Regions from separate parts of the Limnohabitans sp. TEGF005 genome, predicted to be linked through region 2. Evidence: predicted binding sites of a transcription regulator. Region 2 holds the regulator's gene; each other region holds the start of a gene.
What was found. The regulator sigma-54, encoded in region 2, starts transcription at its own class of promoters, with help from an activator protein. The targets are predictions, from matches to a motif close to TGGCANGNAANCTGCTTT.
Positions count from the first base shown of each region.

Region 1: the regulator sigma-54 is predicted to act here: its motif matches at 2,680-2,697, upstream of glnA (type I glutamate--ammonia ligase).
Region 3: the regulator sigma-54 is predicted to act here: its motif matches at 1,780-1,797, upstream of ureA (urease subunit gamma).

Region 1 is NZ_AP029226.1:1,655,642-1,660,102, forward strand. It holds gene glnL (nitrogen regulation protein NR(II)) at 1-637, opposite strand, end outside; gene ACZ5RG_RS07990 (hypothetical protein) at 634-1,101, opposite strand; gene glnA (type I glutamate--ammonia ligase) at 1,218-2,633, opposite strand; gene ACZ5RG_RS08000 (competence/damage-inducible protein A) at 2,921-3,745, opposite strand; gene ACZ5RG_RS08005 (EI24 domain-containing protein) at 3,781-4,461, opposite strand, start outside.
Region 2 is NZ_AP029226.1:197,864-202,324, reverse strand. It holds gene lptA (lipopolysaccharide transport periplasmic protein LptA) at 1-568, shown strand, start outside; gene lptB (LPS export ABC transporter ATP-binding protein) at 565-1,323, shown strand; gene ACZ5RG_RS00895 (RNA polymerase factor sigma-54) at 1,361-2,902, shown strand; gene ACZ5RG_RS00890 (THUMP domain-containing class I SAM-dependent RNA methyltransferase) at 2,913-4,253, shown strand; gene ACZ5RG_RS00885 (PIN domain-containing protein) at 4,346-4,461, shown strand, end outside.
Region 3 is NZ_AP029226.1:636,203-640,663, forward strand. It holds gene ureC (urease subunit alpha) at 1-908, opposite strand, end outside; gene ACZ5RG_RS03050 (urease subunit beta) at 910-1,239, opposite strand; gene ACZ5RG_RS03055 (hypothetical protein) at 1,247-1,417, opposite strand; gene ureA (urease subunit gamma) at 1,434-1,736, opposite strand; gene urtA (urea ABC transporter substrate-binding protein) at 1,955-3,226, shown strand; gene urtB (urea ABC transporter permease subunit UrtB) at 3,420-4,461, shown strand, end outside.

The DNA of each region.
Region 1 (4,461 bases), 1.5 Mb from region 2:
GGATCAGCGTGCGCACCCGCTCACACACCTCATGGATGTTCACATCACCCACGACATGCGGGCGGCGGTGGGGCGCCAGCAGGCGGTCCACCAAGGTTTGCAGGCGGTCGGCCTCGTGGATGATGACCTGGGTGTATTCGGTCAGCTCTTTGTTTTCAAGCTCCATCTCCAGCAGCTGGGCCGATCCCCGGATGCCGCCCAAAGGGTTCTTGATCTCGTGGGCCAGGTTGCGAATCAGTTCTTTGTTGGCCTGGGCCTGCTCCAGCAGACGCTCTTCGCGCTCTTGGCGGGTTTGCTGTTCAACGGGCAAAAGCTCCACGATCACTTCGTCAGCCTGGTCCGACGGGGCTACGATCACATGCACAGGCAAGGGGTCTTCGTGGTGCAGTCGGCGCAGCTGGGCTTCGTAGCGCAGCGCGGCAAACTCGTTGGACTGCGCCCCCACCAGGGCCGCAGCCAAAGGCTGCGGGTCCAAAAAGCAGTCGGGCAGGTAGGTGTCGTAAAGGGTGCGCCGGGACATGCCCAAGGCGTCTTCAAGAGCCGCATTGACAAAGCGCACACGACCTTGGCCCTGCAACACGGCCACGGGAGTGGCCAACAAATCAAAGGCCTGAAATCGGAGAACTGACGTGGTCATGGCTTCAAGGTTTTCATGGCCAGTGGGCGATGTGCCAACTCGCGTTGCAAACTGTCGATATCGCGCTGTGCCCGGTCAATGGCGGCTTTGAGCGCGGTCACGCGGTCCTGGTATTTGTGGGGCGCGGCCTGTTCGCTTGCCCATTTGACTGGCGCGCCCTGCTTGTACTCTTGCACCAAACCTTGGTGCTGTTTCTGCACCCGCTGCAGCTCTTGATCCAGAATGGTGCGCGCCTGAACATCGCGCTCACCTTGCAGGGCGGTTACAGGCCGAGCAGGCTCTGTTTTGGTGCGCAGTTCGTACACCCCAGGCGCATCGGCCATCACACTGGTGCGTGCGGATGAAGGGCGCAAACCCGAAATGACCGTGACGGCCTGTTCGGTCAAACGCTCACACTGCGTCATGTCGCGTGGGGCATTGGTGTATTCGGTGCCACAGCGCTCAATGACCGCCTGATGCTTCATCTTGCGACTCCGATGTGGGCTGATTTTTGCAAAATTCGAATGGCACTGAACCAGAAAAAAAGGACGGCCAAAGCCGTCCTTTTGGTATTGCACTGGAATGTGCAATGTCATGCCTCTTACAGCGAGTAGTACATGTCGTATTCGACAGGCGACACTTCAACGCGGCTGCGGTTGACTTCTTGCATCTTCAATTCGATGTAAGCGTCGATCCACGAGTCGGTGAACACGCCACCCTTGGTCAAGAAAGTGCGGTCTGCATTGAGCGCGTCCAGTGCCTGGTCGAGGCTGGAGCACACAGTGGGGACCAACTTGTCTTCTTCTGGAGGCAAGTGGTACAGGTCTTTGGTCGCTGCTTCGCCGGGGTGGATCTTGTTTTCGATACCGTCCAAGCCAGCCATCAACAAGGCTGCGAAGCCGAGGTAAGGGTTGCACAATGGATCGGGGAAGCGGGCTTCCACGCGACGGCCCTTGTCGCTGGCGACGTTGGGGATACGGATCGAAGCCGAGCGGTTCTTGGCCGAGTAGGCCAATTTCACAGGGGCTTCGTAGTGTGGAACCAAACGCTTGTAGCTGTTGGTGCCAGGGTTAGTGATCGCGTTCAGGGCGCGAGCGTGCTTGATGATGCCGCCGATGTAGTACAGGGCGAATTCAGACAAGCCAGCGTAGCCATTGCCTGCGAACAGGTTCTTGCCGTCTTTCCAGATGGACTGGTGAACGTGCATGCCGGAACCGTTGTCGCCAGCGTAAGGCTTGGGCATGAAGGTGGCGGTTTTGCCGTAGGCGTTGGCCACGTTGTGGATCACGTACTTTTGCAGCAATGTCCAGTCGGCGCGCTCCACCAGTGTGGAGAAACGGGTACCGATTTCGCACTGACCTGCGCCAGCCACTTCGTGGTGGTGAACTTCGACCGGGATGCCCACGGATTCGAGGATCAAGGACATCTCGCTGCGCATGTCGTGCGTGCTGTCAACGGGAGGCACTGGGAAGTAGCCACCTTTGACGCGGTTACGGTGACCGCTGTTGCCGTTGTCCATCTTGGTGCCGCTGTTCCATGGGGCTTCGGCTTCGTCGATGGCGTAGAAGGTGTTGTTCGGCTCGGTGCTCCAGCGCACGTCGTCAAACAAGAAGAATTCTGGCTCGGGACCAAAGTAGGCGGTGTCGCCCAGGCCCGATTGCTTGAGGTAAGTCTCGGCACGCTTGGCAATGGAACGTGGGTCACGCTCATAGGCCTTGCCGTCTGTGGGCTCGATCACGTCGCAGATCAGGACCAAAGTGACTTCTTCGAAGAAGGGGTCAATGATGGCGCTGTTGGCATCGGGGATCAACAACATGTCCGAAGCTTCGATGCCTTTCCAGCCAGCGATCGAAGAGCCGTCAAAGGCTTGGCCTTCTTCGAACTTGCTTTCGTCAAACTGCGACACGGGTGCAGTGATGTGCTGCCACTTACCACGGGTATCGGTGAAACGGAAGTCAACGAACTTGACTTCGTTCTCTTTCACCATCTTCATCACGTCTGCGACGGTCTTGGCCATCAAATTCTCCTGAATGGAAAGGGGGTTAAAAAGCTGTCGTACAGGTCTTGCAGTTTCTATGCCAACTTGGCTCAGCGGACCACACCCGAACAGTCCAAGATTGTGCCTTGACCCAAGCCGCTTGCGCATCTGCCCGCTGTAAAAAAAGTACCCCAACCGGGTTTTGCGATCCAACATGGGCCCTTGCAGCACGGGTTTTCAGGGAACACCCAGTGCCAACGTCTCCAGAGCCCTCGTCAATTTGCACTAAAATTGTGCAAAACCGCACTATTTTGGTGAATTTTAAATCAACGCACCAATTCAGGGCCATATTTCAGCTGGAACGCATTCAGCCCCAGTCGCAAGTCTGCGTAGGCCGCGTCGGCACGGCCGGGCTCTCCCTTGACCCCCAATTCGATGTGGCGGCCCCACTGCGGGTGATCCACACTGGGCAAGCTGAACACCTTGACGCCGGGGTGCGCGGCTTCGATGGCTTCCATCAGCGGGGTCAGCGTGGCCTCCATGGCGCCCAAAATGACCACCGATTTTTCAACGTAGGCGTTCTGACAAAAGTGGGCGCTGTATTGGGTGTCCAGCACCGACTCGATCATGGGCCAGGCCATGACCGGGAAACCGGGCACAAAATGCACCGCACCGCCACCCGCGCCCTGGCAACTGAAGCCGGGAATCTTGTTGTAAGGATTGCGGATGATGGTCGCGCCCTCAGGGAACACGCCCATGTTGAGCCGGTGGATGTTGTCAGGGCGATCTGGCTCGTAGGCCGTGCCCTGCTCTTTGGCTGTGTCTTGCATGCGCTCTTGAATCAGCAGCTTGGCTTGCGGGTGCAAGGCCAAAGGCACCCCGAGGGCCCGTGCGGCGCATTGCCGGGTGTGGTCGTCAGGCGTGGCGCCAATGCCGCCGCAACTGAACACCACATCGGCCGAAGCCAAGGCCCGCTGCAGTGTGGCGGTGATGCGCTCGGGCGAATCGCCCACATAGTCGGCCCAACTCAGCGTCAGCCCTCGGGCCGACATGAGCTCAATGACTTTGGGCATGTGCTTGTCCTGGCGTTTGCCGGACATGATTTCGTCGCCAATGATGATCAGGCCAAAGGTGGGGGTCGTGCTGGTCATGGGGAGTTGGAGTTGGCTCAAAGGGTTCTAAGAATTCAAAGGCTGGGTCGGGGTACGACATCGGTCACACCGTCCGGCGTGTCGCCCGCGTCTTCGCCCAATCGGGCGGCAACATGGGGCGAAGGGGGCACGGCGGGCAAAACCTCATCGACTGCGGCGTGCTGAGGTTCATCACGCAGCGCGGACAAAGTAGCCAAGGCAAAGTGGGCAAACCACAGCGAGGAAAAGGCAAACACCAAGGTGTAGATCCAGATGGCCACAGGCACCAAAATCACAAACGCTGCGGCAAACAAAGCACCCGAGGCCCACACCAAACTGGGTGCTGCACCCATGAGGCCCGTGACCACACCCATGCCCAGCAGGCTCATGCGGTGGCGTGCCATCAGGGTGTGGCGCTCGTCGGCACTGGCAAATTCGGCCAACACCTCAAAGGCCATGACGCGGTAGGTCAGCCAACCCCAAATCAGTGCGGGCAAAAGCATGGCCAGCGGCGGCACCAGCCACATGGGCAAGGTCAACAACAAAGCACCCAAGGCCAGCAGCAAAGACAAAAAAGTCCACCACAAACTGAACAGCCAACTGCCGCCCTGTTTGCGCTGCAGGCCCGCAAAGCGCCGATCGGCCACCAAACGCGTGAGCGATGGCGTCATCAAAAAAGACACCGCCAGCAAGCACGCGACAACAACAAGGGGCGTGACTGAAAAAATCACCAACAA
Region 2 (4,461 bases):
GTGGGCCGAAAAAGCCGACCGCGACAAGCCCATGCTGATTGAGGCGGATGCCATGCGCCACGACGAAAACAAACTGCTCACCCATTTCACAGGCAAGGTGGTTGCGTTCAAAGGCACCATGGTTTTGCGCGGCGATCGCATGGAAGTGCAACAAGACAAAAACGGCCAACAAGTGGCGCACGTTTGGGCCGCACCGAACGAACGCGTCTTTTTTCGGCAAAAACGCGAAGGCGTCGATGAATTCACCGAAGGTGAAGGCGAAATGGCCATCTACGACAGCCAGGCCGATGTCGTGACACTGAGTCAGCGGGCAGAAGTTCGAATTTTGCGCGGCACCGAGCTGGCCGACCAACTCAATGGTCAAAAAATCATTTTCAACAACACCACCGAAGTCATGACCGTGGACGGTCTGCCCAAAGGCACCCAAGCCACGGACCCGCGAGATCAACGCGTACGCGCCGTGCTGACGCCCAGAAAAACAAGCCCGGCGACCACGCCCCCCGCTCCGAAAACGGCCATCCCTGCCCTGCGGATCAGCCCCAATACAGGCGAAAGCAAAAAACAATGAGTGAGCCACTCGTGCCCAGCCGACTGGAAGCGCACCACCTGAAAAAGGCCTACGGCAGCCGCAAAGTGGTGCACGACGTGTCCGTGCAAGTAGACAAGGGCGAAGTGGTGGGCTTGCTCGGCCCCAACGGCGCAGGCAAAACCACCTCTTTTTACATGATCGTGGGCTTGGTGCGTGGTGATGGCGGCCAGATCATGATTGATGGGCAAGACGTCACGCGCATGCCCATTCACAAGCGCTCGCGCATGGGCCTGTCGTATCTGCCGCAAGAGGCCTCGATTTTTCGCAAACTGTCGGTGGCAGACAACGTGCGCGCCATTCTGGAGCTGCAAACCGACGCCCAGGGTCATGCACTCTCATCGGCTGACATTGAACAACGCCTGAGCGAGTTGCTGGCCGACCTGCGCGTCGACCACCTGCGCGATTCCCCTGCGGTCGCGCTGTCAGGGGGTGAACGCCGCCGCGTAGAGATTGCCCGCGCCTTGGCCACCAACCCGCGTTTTATCTTGCTGGACGAGCCTTTTGCTGGCATTGACCCGATCGCCGTGATCGAGATCCAGCGCATCATTGCCTTCCTCAAGCAGCGCGGCATTGGCGTGCTGATCACCGACCACAACGTGCGCGAGACCTTGGGCATTTGCGACCACGCCTACATCATCAGCGAAGGCCGCGTGCTGGCTGCAGGCACCCCCGACGAAATCGTGTCCAACGCCGAGGTGCGACGGGTGTACCTGGGCGAACACTTCCGGATGTGATGAACAAATCCAAGGTCCACGCCATGAAAGCACAGCCATGAAACCCGGTCTGTCGCTGCGCATGTCCCAGCACCTGGCGCTCACGCCCCAGTTGCAACAATCGATCCGCCTGCTGCAACTGTCCACGCTGGAGCTGTCGCAAGAGGTCGACCAGATGCTGGACGAAAACCCATTTCTTGAGCGCAGCGAAGAAGAAGCGGCCTCCGAGGCCTTTGGCCTGGACCAAACCGACACCCACGTCAGCCTGGGCGATCGGGTGAGCGAAAGCGCCAGCACATCCAGCAGCAGCGACGACAGCGCCAGCGAAAACAGCGACGAAGCCGTGACCGATGTGGCCGAAAGCTGGGACGGCGACGGCAGCGTGGACATGCGCCCTGACGACAGCGAATGGGGTGGCGATGCCGGACCGCGCCAGAACAATGGCGAAGAAACCGCTGACGCCATCGACCTGGCCCGCAGCAGCGGCTCGCTCACCGACTTTTTGCACCGCCAGGCCTTGTCGCTGCGCTTGTCCGAGATCGACCGTGCTGCCCTGCGCTTTTTGATCGAGTCGCTCAACGACGACGGCTACCTGACCGACACCCTGCCTGAATTGGCCGCCAGCTTGGCTGGCAGCGACGATTTTGAACAACTGGACGAGCTGGTGCACCGCTTCACCGTGGCGCTGGGTTTGCTGCAATCGCTCGAGCCCGTGGGTGTGGGCGCACGCGATCTGGCCGAGTGCATGCGCATCCAGATCAAGGCATGGCTCAAGGACGCGCCAGACGACGAGGTCGCCCAAGCCGCTCTGGCCGTCTGCGCTCAACCCATGGAAATGCTGGCCAAACGCGACTTCAAACGCCTGGCTGTGGCCTGCGGTCTGGACGAGGCCGTGGTCAAAGCCGCTATCCCGTTCATTGCCCGGCTGGAGCCCAAACCCGGCCGCCCGTTTGCGCAGGCCGAACAAAACATCATCATCCCCGACGTGCTGGTGGTGAACACCAGTAAAACGGCCACGCCCAAATTCCGCATCCAGCTCAACCCCGACGTGATGCCCAAGCTGCGCGTGCACGACATTTATGCCAACGCCTTGCGCGGCAGCAAGGGTTCATCGCATGCCGGTTTGCAGCAGCGCCTGCAAGAAGCGCGCTGGTTCATCAAAAACATCCAGCAGCGTTTTGACACCATCTTGCGCGTATCCACCGCCATCGTGGAGCGGCAAAAAAACTTCCTCACCCACGGCGAGCTGGCCATGCGCCCGCTGGTGCTGCGCGAGATCGCCGACGAGCTGGGCATGCACGAGTCCACCATCAGCCGCGTGACCACGGCCAAATACATGTCCACGCCGCAAGGCACGTTTGAGCTGAAGTATTTCTTTGGCTCGGGCTTGGGCACCGACAGTGGCAGCGCCGCATCGAGCACCGCCGTGCGGGCACTGATCAAGCAGTTTGTGGCGGCTGAAAAACCCGCCAAACCCCTGTCGGACAACCAAATTTCAGAAATGCTGAAAGAGCAAGGCATCGACTGCGCACGCCGCACGGTGGCCAAATACCGCGAAGCCCTGAAGATCGCGCCTGCGAACCTGCGCAAAACCCTTTGAGAGTATTCGAGTGAATTCATTGAACCTGTTCATGCCTTGCGCCGCTGGCGTCGAGGGCTTTTTGGCCGACGAGGTGCACGCCATCACGGGCCTGACCGGCAACGACCTGATGACCGGACGCGGCGGCGTGATGGCCCGCGCCTCTTGGCGCGACGCGATGCGCATCAACCTGCACAGCCGCTTGACCCAGCGCGTGCTGGTGCAGCTGTCCGTCACCGACTACCGCAACGAAAACGACCTGTACCAAGCCGCCAGCGAAGTGGCCTGGGAAATTTGGTTCACGCCCAAGCAGACGTTCAAGATCGACATCACGGCGCAGCACAGCCCGCTGACCAGCCTGAACTTTGCCGCCCTCAAAATCAAAGACGCGGTGGCCGACCGCTTTCGCGCCAAGCGCGGCGAGCGCCCGAACGTGGACACCACCTGGCCCGATGTGCGCATTTATGCCCACGTCACACCCGAAACCCTCACGCTCTACATCGACACCTCGGGCGAACCGCTGTTCAAGCGCGGCTGGCGCACCGACAAGGGCGACGCGCCCCTGAAGGAAACCTTGGCGGCCGCCATGATCGCGGCCAGCGGCTGGGATGCGACAGTGCCTTTGTACGACCCCTGCTGCGGCAGCGGCACCATCCCGATTGAGGCGGCGCAAATCGCCTGTGGCATCGCCCCTGGCTTGCAACGCCGCTTTGGCTTTGAAAAGCTGTTGCCTTTCCAAAACCATGTCTGGCAAGGCTTGATCGAAGAAGCCCGCGACCACGAGCACGAACCCACCGCGCCCATTTTTGGCAGCGATGTGGCTTTCCGAATGGTCGACTTTGCCGAGCGCAACGCCGAACGCGCAGGCGTGTCGGGCGTGATCGAGTTCCGAGGCGGCGATGCCCTGCAACGCATGCCGCCCAGCGAGACCCCCGGCGTCATGCTGCTCAACCCGCCCTATGGCGAGCGCATTGCCGCTGCCGGTGTCGCCGGTCGTGGGCGTGACAGCTTCCAGCCCGGTGCCTTGGCCGATGCGCGTTCAAGTACCCGCGCAGCCGACCAAAGCCACCACCGCGAAACCGCGCAAACCAATGATGGCGACGACAGCGTCGACTTCTTTGCCCAACTGGCCAGCCACTGGAAGAAAAACTACAGCGGCTGGAGCGCTTGGATGCTCACACCCGACCTGAAGCTGCCCAGCAAAATGCGCCTGAAAGAATCGCGCCGCGTGCCCATGTGGAACGGCCCCATCGAATGCCGCTTGTTCCGCTTTGACATGATCAAAGGCAGCTTGAAGCGCACGCCAAGCGACAGCAGCAACAACCCAACAGTCACCTCAGGCCCCGACACATCGGGAACGTCTGCACCATGAGTTGGGAGCGGGGCGTTGAGGTGAACCTTGAGGTGGGCGCAATTCTGAGTGAAGGTCCGGGCGCAGATGGGGTTCAAACCCCGGCACGCCGCGTGCTGGACACCAACATCCTGCTCGACCTGTGGGTGTTTGACGAACCCAAGGCCGAAGCGCTGCGCGTGAGCGTCGAGACAGGCCGCACACACTGGCTGGCCACCGCCGCCATGCG
Region 3 (4,461 bases), 440 kb from region 2:
GTAGAAGAGGGCAGCACATTGGCTTCGCCCACCACTTTCAAAATGTCGGGTGCGTGCCCGCCGCCCGCACCTTCGGTGTGAAAGGTGTGGATGGTGCGGCCCTTGAAGGCGGCCACCGTGTCTTCGACAAAGCCCGACTCGTTGAGCGTGTCGGTGTGGATGGCCACTTGCGTGTCGGTGGCTTCGGCCACGCTCAGGCAGTTGTCAATCGCTGCGGGCGTGGTGCCCCAGTCTTCGTGCAGCTTCAGGCCAATGGCGCCCGCATTGATTTGTTCGTGCAGCGCCGCAGGCAAAGTGGCATTGCCTTTGCCCAAAAAACCCAGGTTCATCGGAAAGGCGTCAGCCGCCTGCATCATGCGTTCGATGTTGAAAGGGCCGGGCGTGCAGGTGGTGGCAAAGGTGCCGGTGGCCGGGCCCGTGCCGCCGCCCAGCATGGTGGTCACGCCGCTGGCCAGCGCTTCGTCTATTTGCTGGGGCGCTATGAAGTGGATGTGGCTGTCGATGCCGCCTGCCGTCACGATCAGGCCTTCGCAGCTGATGATCTCGGTGCCAGGGCCAATGACGATGTCCACGCCCGGTTGGGTGTCTGGGTTGCCCGCCTTGCCAATGGCGGCGATGCGGTTGCCCTTGAGGCCAATATCGGCTTTGACGATGCCCCAATGGTCGACGATGAGCGCATTGGTCAGCACGCAATCCATCGCGCCCTCGGCATTGGTGCGTTGCGATTGCGACATGCCATCGCGGATCGTCTTGCCGCCACCAAATTTCACCTCTTCGCCGTAGCCACCTGCCAGCAAGGTGAAGTCTTTTTCGACCTCGATGAGCAAGGCCGTATCGGCCAGGCGAACCCGGTCGCCCTCGGTGGGGCCGAACATTTCGGCGTAAGCGCGTTTGTCGATGTGGGCCATGTCAGTTGCCTTTCGCATGCGTGGTGTCGAGTGCACCGTTGGTCAGGCCTCTGAAGCCGTACACCACGCGGTCACCGGCGTAGTCCACCAGCTCCACGGTGCGTTGTTGGCCCGGCTCAAAGCGCACGGCGGTGCCCGATGTGATGTTCAGGCGCATGCCTTGTGCGGCGGTGCGGTCGAATTTCAAGCCTGCATTGGTTTCGGCAAAGTGGTAGTGCGAGCCCACTTGAATCGGACGGTCGCTGGCGTTTTGCACCACCAGCGTGCAGGTGCGGCGGCCCACGTTCAGCGCATGCTGACCGGGGTCAATCAAAAGTTCTCCAGGCGTCATGTCGGGCTCACTTTTTGCCGAAGTAAAACGCCACCGCCACCAAGGCGGCAGCGACCACAAAACCGAGTGCATCGGTGGCGTGCCAATGGGTGCTGCCCAGGCCATGGCCCTCGTGAGCCCAAGCGGTGTTGCCCAGGTTGGACAGTGCGAGGCCAAGTGTCAAAGTGAATTTTTTCATGTGTGATTCCTGGGGTTCAAACAATGGGTTGGTGCACGGTCACCAATTTGGTGCCGTCTGGAAAAGTGGCTTCGACTTGGATGTCGGGGATCATTTCGGCGATGCCGTCCATCACGTCTGCCCGCGTCAAAACGCTACGGCCTTCGCTCATGAGTTGCGCCACAGTCTTGCCGTCCCGTGCGCCTTCCATGACGGCGGCACTGATCAGCGCAATGGCTTCGGGGTAGTTCAGTTTGAGGCCGCGTGCTTTGCGGCGCTCGGCCAAAAGGCCTGCTGTGAAGATCAGCAGCTTGTCTTTTTCGCGAGGGGTGAGTTCCATTTTGGTGCGCTCTGGTTGAATTGGTGCATTGGATGATTTCAATGTAGCAAAGAGCGTGCCCCTTTATAGGGAGCCACTCAATTCCTAGGGAAACGGCAGTCCTGTTGGCGGGCGTCAGGGCATTTGCGTGGGTTGGCACGGTGATTGCAAGAGCAGGTTCAGCGTTGCAAGTCTCCGCGTGTTTGAAAACCTACTTTCCTGATTGGAGTGATCTCATGATGAACCGTCGTGGCAATCTCAAAGCCCTCGCAACTGCCGCAGCCTTGGTGGCGGGCAGTTTGACTTTCTCGGTCCAGGCACTGGCCGCTGACACCATCAAGGTGGGCGTGTTGCACAGCTTGTCGGGCACCATGGCCATTTCTGAAACCGTGTTGAAAGACACCGTGCTCATGGCCATCGACGAGATCAACGCCAAGGGCGGTGTGCTCGGCAAAAAGCTTGAGCCTGTGATTGTTGACCCCGCTTCCAACTGGCCTTTGTTTGCTGAAAAAACCAAGCAGTTGCTCGGTCAAGACAAGGTCTCGGTGATCTTCGGCTGCTGGACTTCGGTGTCGCGCAAGTCGGTGCTGCCGGTGGTGGAAGAAATGAACGGCTTGCTGTTTTACCCCGTGCAGTACGAAGGTGAAGAGCTGTCGAAAAACGTGTTCTACACCGGTGCTGCGCCCAACCAGCAAGCCATTCCTGCAGTCGACTACCTGATGAGCAAAGAAGGCGGCGCAGCCAAGCGCTGGGTCTTGCTGGGCACCGACTATGTGTACCCCCGCACCACCAACAAAATCTTGCGCGCGTACCTCAAGTCCAAAGGCGTGGCTGACAAAGACATCGACGAAAAATACACCCCGTTTGGCCACAGCGATTACCAAACCATCGTGGCCGATGTGAAGAAATTCTCAGCCGGTGGCAAGACCGCCGTGGTCTCCACCATCAACGGTGACTCCAACGTGCCTTTCTACAAAGAGCTGGGCAATGCGGGCCTGAAAGCCAAAGACGTGCCGGTGGTCGCTTTCTCGGTGGGTGAAGAAGAGCTGCGCGGCGTGGACACCAAGCCTTTGGTCGGTCACCTGGCGGCATGGAACTATTTCATGTCCATCAAGAACCCGGCCAACGACGAGTTCACCAAAAAGTGGGCGGCTTATGCCAAGGCCAAAAACATCGCCGGTCACAAAGACAAGCCATTGACGAACGACCCGATGGAGGCGACTTACATCGGCATCAACATGTGGAAGCAAGCGGTTGAAAAAGCCAAGTCGACTGACACCGACAAAGTGATCGCAGCCATGGCGGGTCAGACCTTCAAAGCGCCCAGCGGCATCACCAGCAAGATGGACGAGAAAAACCACCACCTGCACAAGTCGGTGTTCATCGGCGAGATCAAGGCCGACGGTCAGTTCAACGTGGTGTGGAAGACACCTGGCCCGGTCAAAGCCAAGCCATGGAGCCCTTACATCCCCGGCAACGACGTCAAGCCTGACGAACCTGCCAAGAAGTGATGGGTTTGAAGGTCATTCCCGCGCAGGCGGGAATCCATGACAGTCAACGAGATGGATCCCCGCATTCGCGGGGATGACACGACACTTGTCATTCATGAGTTTGATGAACAAACTGTCATTCCCGCGCACGCGGGAATCCATTTCATGCCCAAGATTGCCTTGGCGAGCAGCTGCTGAACATGAGATGAGAAAAATGAAAAGATGGATTGTGAAAGGCGCGTTGATCGCCAGCGCGGTGTGGGGCCTGTCGGCCGCGCAAGCCCTGACGATGGACGAAGCCCTTGCCATGGCGACCGGAGAGAGCGATGCCCGCGTAGAAGCTTTGGCACAAGCGGTGGCGCAAGGCGATGACAAAACCGCCGCGTATTTGCAGGCGCTGGCCGACGATGTGGTCAAGATCGCCAAAGACCAGGTGCTGGTCGTGCGCGATGGCCAGGGCACAGATCCTGTGACAGGCCAGTCTGTCACCGTGCCCGCAGACGCCGAAGATGTGATGTTGAACAACCGCCTGCGTGGCGAGATCGACACAGCGCTGGCTGCCCTCAAGTTGTTCAGCGCCGATGTCAAGGTGCGCCGTCTGGCGGCCTTATCACTGCTCAAAGAGCCTGATGCCAGTCGCAAGCCTTTGCTGGAAAAAGCGCTGGCGGCTGAAAAAGATGCCACTGTGCAAAGCCTGGTGCGCCAGGCCCGTGCGGCTGCGCTGCTCAACAGCGATGCACCGAACGACCGTTTGCTGGCCGCTCGTGAGCTGGCCGACAGCAAACAGCCAGAGACCTTGTTGTTGCTCAACCAGCGCCTGGCTGATGAGCAAGAGCCTTCGGTCAAGAAACAAATTCAGACTTCGTTGGCCGCTGTGCAAGAAAGTTTGCGCTGGGGCGAGCGCTTGGGCGCGCTTTTCACGGGTGCCAGCCTGGGCTCGATCTTGTTGCTGGTGGCACTGGGGCTGGCCATCACGTATGGCCTGATGGGCGTGATCAACATGGCGCATGGCGAGCTGATGATGATTGGTGCCTACGCCACCTATGTGGTGCAAGCCTTGTTTCGGGATTACCTGCCCGCCGCGTTTGACGCTTACTTGGCGGTCGCTATTCCGGTGGCGTTCATCACCTCGGCCTTGGTGGGGGCGGTGATGGAGCGCACCGTGCTCAAGCATTTGTACGGCCGCCCTTTGGAAACTTTGCTGGCCACCTGGGGCATCAGCCTGGTGCTGATGCAAGGCGTGCGCAGCTTGTTTG